Regions from separate parts of the Desulfoplanes sp. genome, predicted to be linked through region 2. Evidence: predicted binding sites of a transcription regulator. Region 2 holds the regulator's gene; the other holds the start of a gene.
The links. The regulator sigma-54, encoded in region 2, starts transcription at its own class of promoters, with help from an activator protein. The targets are predictions, from matches to a motif close to CTGGCACGGNNNNTGCTT.

Region 1 (3,134 bases), on a different contig from region 2:
CTTGCTGTTGGCCTGGAACCCCTTTTGGGTCATGATCATGTCGACGAACTCCGTGGCCATGTCCACGTTGGATTGTTCCAGGGACTGGGAGGCAATGGGCTCGATCCCGCCGAGCCCCGTTCCCTCTATCCCGAACCGCTCATTGCCCCCACCGGCAAGACCAAAGAGCATTCCGCCGCACCCCGGGGTTTCCGAGAACAGGTTGCCCCCTTCGCGGTGCAATCCGAACCGGTTGGGACAATCGGCCACCGCCAGGGCAAAGAGATTCCGGATCTGACCGTTGGAATACTGGGCGTTCAGGACCCCATCCCGGTCCACGGAGACCGATTGGAGGATCCCTTCGGGATACCCGTTCTGGTCCCGGTACAGGGTGGCCGACCCCGCATCGAAACTTGTCGAGGCATTGGCGAGTCGCTCAGAATCATTGAACATATTCAACTGCTGCAGGGCCGTAGTCGGATCGGTGGAAATATCCGCCGCCGTCACATTCGGGTCCGCAGGCTGGGGCATTCTGTCCGCCACACCGAAATCGATCCCAATATTCCCCCCGCTGCCGTCCCCGCCGGCAAATTGGGGGGTCAACAAAAAATGTCCTTGCTCGGAAACATCCGCCTGGGTCCAATGAGCCAGGTCACCGAGGCCACTTTCCGGCGCAGGGGTGAATGCGGATTGGTTGACCAACTCCCCCGACCCGCTGAAGGTCAGGGTCCCGGTCATGAGCACCCCGGCCTTGCCACTGCCCTGCGCGGCAGGACGTCCATCCTCCGCCGGATCCGTAGCGACCACATACTCCCACATACGCGTTCCCCCAAGTACATCTGCGTCCGCATGGGAGTACACGGGATCAAAATAGGCCTCCACGGTGTGCGCCGTCCCGGCCTGGTCGTAGACGGTGAGTGGGGTGGAATAGGTATAGGAACCGGACGCCAGAGGGGTCTCGTTGCCGGCGTCCCATGCAGAGAACATGGCAAAGGCGGGACTCGTGGATGCGGGCTGGCCATCGGCCGCGTTCACTGCCTGAGAATCCAGGTTGACCATCATTTCTACCCGAGTAGTCCGCTCGGGCAGGGAAACGAACCCACTCTCCTGGCCCGTGTTGCTGGTCAGCCGAACATCGGTCATGGACGAAAAATCAATGGTTTCCTGGACACTCTGGTCGACGGCACCGGCCTGGGCGACCACACTCGGGTCCCGGTGGGTATCAATGGCGTATCCCTGGACCACCCCGCCCCCCGGATCCTTGAGATAGCCCTGTTCATCAAACCGGAACGCACCGCTGCGGGTATACGCATAGTCATTCTCTTCCCCGGACGAGAGAACGAAAAATCCGTTCCCGCCCAAGGCCAGATCCGTTGATTCGCTCCCGGGGCCAAGACTACCCGGGGAAAAATCGACCAACACATCCGAGAGTTGAACCCCCTTGCCCACTTCGGCCACCCCACTGCCGGTGACGACAGCATCATTCATGACATCGGCAAAATGGACCGAATCCCTTTTGTACCCGGTCGTGCTCACGTTGGAGATGTTGTTGCCGATAACGGACATGCCCTGCCCAAAGGCCTGGAGGCCGGACGCCGCTGTATACATGCTACCAAAGGCTGCCATGCTCGATGCTCCTTGCGATCGTGGGAAAAATATTCCGGGACCACCCGGTTCTTCTATACAAAAGCACAATCGATGCCAAAAAAAAATCCCGGGGATATGGATCCCCGGGACAAGACCGTCAGCCCCCAAAAAGTGGCTACTGGCCGGCTTTGGTTTTCCCCATATCCTCGGGTGAATCCAGCAGGGGCAGGACATAGGTCTCGAGTTCCTTCCCCGCCCGGACGGTGATGGACATCCTGTCGACCCCCTTGTTCCCGGGCAGATAGACATAGCCCATGCGTGTATACGACGGCGGGATCGGTGACTCTTTCCATGCATATTGGTTCAATTCCTGCCTGATGGTCCGCTGCAGCTTGGCCTCGGCCTCGGGTAGCGAACCGGCCGCAAAGGCGGCTCCACCGACGGCTGCGCCCATACCCGCCCCGGCGAGTACATTGTCTCCGGTGAACATGGAGATGATCGCCCCGAGTCCTCCCCCCAGAGCCGCTCCCAATCCACCGGATTTAAGGGCATTCTTTGCCGTCTGCGTAAAGGTTTCCGAGGCAAAGACAAGCCGGACGGCCTCATCCGTGGAATAGGCCAGATAATCACCGTCCCCGCCCAGTCCACGGATCTCCTCGACCAGGACCCTGGGCCGTAGCTGCCCTATATTCTTGAACACCAGGAAGACCGGTTCGAGATCCGCCTTGCTGTAATCAAGCCCCTGTCCGGAATAGACATAACGGATGGCCGCGATGTCCCACTGCGGGGTCTTGACCGCATCATCGACCTGGGAAGGATCCACAACCTTGCGCGGCTGAGGAAGGGGGTTGGTAGGGGCACAGGCAAAAACCGGGACCAGCAAAAAAAACAACAAGGCAAGCAACCTGGATTTCATATGAATTCTCTCCTGTTGTGCGTGGGTAGCCCCATACGCGCATGGGCGGGCCCAGGCGGGGATACAAAACCCTGCCATACGGCACGGACGCATAAAATGACCTCCCGGGACCGTAGCCGACGAGCAAGGGCGATGGCAAGATAGCGTTGAAGGATCCGGGGGGAACAAAGAATGCGGTGTGGCCCTGGACAGTCCCCTGTCCGATGGAGCCTATGACGTTCTCGCCTCTTTCCAGCGGGACACCGGGGCGGCATGGACAATGCCCCGGTCATCAATCGTGACCACCCCTTGCAGCTCGAGCTCCTGTAAACTCTTTTCGAGCATCTCTCCACTGGAATTCCATTTGGTCAAAAGGGTCTGCCTGGTCACGCTCTCCCCGGATTCCTCGAAGTGATCGAGAAGGATGTACAGGGAAACGGCCTCCACGGACAGCCCCAGTTCAAAAATCCTGTTTTCCATAGTCAACGCAAACCTCTGCACGATATTTTTTTAAAAATCCTCACCGCTCCACCCAAAAACACCCCGACCCCGTTGGCCAGAGCATCCGCCGTCTCCCCGGACCGTCCGATATCCATCAAATGTTGGGCGATCTCGAGGATGATTCCAAGTAGCACCAAAAAGGCGCAAAGGACAAGAGAGCGCCTTCCGGTCA
Region 2 (3,134 bases):
CGCATTTTTGTCAGGAGGGGAGCGCAGAAGGCTTGAAATAGCCCGGGCCTTGATCCAGGATCCTAAATTCATGCTCCTGGACGAACCCTTTGCCGGCATTGATCCCCTGGCCGTTGAGGATATCCAGCAGATTGTACATTCTTTGCGCAAAATGGGGATCGGTGTGCTCATATCTGATCATAACGTCCGGGAAACACTAACTATTTGCGATAGGGCATCCCTCGTTTACCGGGGCCGGATTATTTTGGAAGGTACTCCGGATACGATAGTCGATGATCCCAAGGCCCGGCAAATTTATCTCGGTGAAGATTTCAGGCTTTAGATCGTTGCCAGAGGCTGACTTCTGTGGCACAAGGAATTTATGATCAAAGATTGGTATAATCAACTATAGTTCGTTGAAATAATTTGGAAATCCTTTTCGGAAACAGTATGTGCAAACACAGGCGGCTTTCCCAAAGAAGAGAATAACTATGGCACTGGAATTACGACAAAATCTCAAGCTCACGCAGCAGCTGGTCATGACCCCGCAGTTGCAGCAAGCGATCAAACTTTTGCAACTTTCCCGGGTTGAGCTTTTGGACGTGGTCCAGGAAGAATTGCTGGAAAACCCAATGCTTGATGAGCAGGTTCCAGACCAGAGCAAAGGAGAGGAAGAAAAACCCCCCGAAAAGGAAGACAATGGGCAGGAGGAAAAAAAAGAGTTTGCAACCGAAGAAAAGGATTTTTTGAAAAACGCCGAATGGGAAGACTATCTCGGGGATTTTTCAAGCACCACCAGACAGGTTCAGGGCCATGAAAGCGAATCACTAGAAGAGATCAGCTCATACGAAGGCCGTGTCTCCGCCAAGCCCTCCCTGGAGGGGCATCTACTTTGGCAGCTCCACCTGTCGGACGCGAACGCAGAGGAATGCCGCATCGGCGAATCGATCATCAATAACCTGACGTCCTCCGGTTATTTTGCGTCCAGTGTAGAAGATGTCGCTTCCGAACTCCAGGTCGCCGAAGAAGCGGTTGCCGGGGTTCTCCACACGATGCAGATGTTCGATCCGATCGGCATCGCTGCCCGCACGGCCAAAGAGTGTTTGCTCATCCAGCTTGATGCCGTGGGGGATGAGGATCCCATCCTTCGGACGTTGATTTCCGAACATCTCGAGGATATCGAACAGAGACGGTATAAGCCTCTTCTGCGAAAATTCAAACTGTCCAAGGATGATCTCAAGGAGTATCTGGACATCATCACCTCCCTCGATCCTTTGCCCGGTGCCAGTTATGGAACGTCTACCTCTGTCTATGTCAGTCCAGATGCATATGTGTATAAATACGATGATGACTTCATCATTGTCTTGAACGACGATGGATTGCCCAAGCTGCAACTCAATCCGTTCTACATGGAAACGATGCAGACCAAGACGAACAAGGAAGATTCCTCCTATTTGCATGAAAAGATGCGCGCGGCCCAGTGGTTGATGAAAAGCCTACAACAGCGACAACGTACGTTGTACAAGGTTGTCGAGAGTATTGTCCGCTTCCAGCACGATTTTTTTGAATATGGTGCCACTCGACTCAATCCACTCATCCTCAAGGATGTGGCTTCAGATATCGACATGCATGAATCTACAGTCAGCAGAATCACCACGAACAAATATCTGGCCACCCCCCATGGTATTTTCGAGCTGAAATATTTTTTCAATAGTGCCCTTGATCTTGATGATGGGACACAGGTTGGTTCAGAGAGTGTCAAGGTGGCTATCAAGAAGATCATTGAAGGGGAAGATCCAAAAAAGCCCTATAGTGATGAAAAAATATCCCATATGCTCAAAGATATCTTGGAAGTGAATATCGCCCGCAGGACCGTCGCCAAGTACCGTTCTGCCCTGAACATTGAATCATCTTCCAGACGAAAAAAATTTTTTTAACACCGTGTTTTACATTAGGGAGATAAAACCTGGGAGTCGATGGAACGTTTTAGATATTCGTTCCGGAATGTATGCGTTTAAGTCGTGTGCCCACCTTTATCCAGGAGGTATTCTATGAATATGAATTTCAACTTCAAGAATTTTGAGCCATCAAACCATCTCCGTGAGTACGCCAAGGGACGTTTTGGCAAGATTGCCAAATATGTACCGAACCCGGAAAATACGGATTTGCAGGTGAATCTTGAAGTGGAAAAATTCCGTCATCGGGCAGATGTTGTCCTCACCGGTGACAACCTCCGTTTGTCCGCTAATGAAGAGAGCGAGGACATGTATTCGACCGTGGACTTGCTGCTCGACAAGTTGGAGTCCCAGGTCCGTCGTCTCCGTGACAAGAATAAGAAGAACCGAAAAAAGGCAAGAGGGGGCCGTTTCGATGTCATAAGTTTTTCCGAGGAATCCGGATTCAAAGGCCAATCACCGACCATAGTACGTTCAGACCGTTTCTCCCCAAAACCCATGGGGGTCGATGAGGCGGCCATGCAGCTCGATAATCTTGAAGATAAATTTTTGGTTTTTCTCAACGCCGAAACCGAACGGGTCAATGTAATCTATCACCGTAAAAACGGAGATTTTGGTCTCATTGATCCTGGGATTTGATACATGAAACTTGCAGATTTTCTCGATGATGGATGTGTAATCAATGACTTACAGGCCAGGACCAAGAAGGAGGTCCTGGCCGAACTTATTACGCCACTCAAGGCAAAATGGCCCAATATTGATCAAGAAAAAATATTGGGAGTGCTCCTTGATAGGGAAGCGCTCGGGACCACCGGCATCGGCGATGGTATCGCCATCCCGCATGGCAAACTCGAATCCATACAGGAGGTGGGACTTGTCGTGGGCCGATCTCTCGACGGGCTCGACTTCAAGGCGCTTGATCATAAACCATGTCGGATTTTCTTTCTGGTGCTCGCCCCTGAAAATATAGCCGGAATGCACTTGCGGATATTGGCCCATATCTCCCGTCTCCTCCAGGATGTCTCTTTCCGCCAAGCATTTCTCGAAGCGCCGGACCGAACGACTCTGTGCAATCTTCTAAACGAGGCCTAGCAATCGTGACCCCAGCACATCCACCCGTCGTCATTTTGACCGGCCTTTCCGGAGCCGGTAAAAGCACGGCACTCAATGTTTTTGAGGATCTCGGTTTTTTTTGTGTGG

Region 1: a site for sigma-54 is predicted at 1,667-1,684, ahead of ACY692_RS01035 (flagellar hook protein FlgE). Genes of this name have one in related genera too.

The regions. Positions count from the first base shown of each region.
Region 1 covers NZ_JBUDSQ010000002.1:67,732-70,865, forward strand. The annotation lists gene ACY692_RS01035 (flagellar hook protein FlgE) at 1-1,605, opposite strand, end outside; gene ACY692_RS01040 (hypothetical protein) at 1,742-2,482, opposite strand; gene ACY692_RS01045 (hypothetical protein) at 2,693-2,941, opposite strand; gene ACY692_RS01050 (VanZ family protein) at 2,944-3,134, opposite strand, start outside.
Region 2 covers NZ_JBUDSQ010000028.1:6,381-9,514, forward strand. The annotation lists gene lptB (LPS export ABC transporter ATP-binding protein) at 1-322, shown strand, start outside; gene rpoN (RNA polymerase factor sigma-54) at 471-1,916, shown strand; gene hpf (ribosome hibernation-promoting factor, HPF/YfiA family) at 2,031-2,573, shown strand; gene ACY692_RS07970 (PTS sugar transporter subunit IIA) at 2,577-3,026, shown strand; gene rapZ (RNase adapter RapZ) at 3,032-3,134, shown strand, end outside.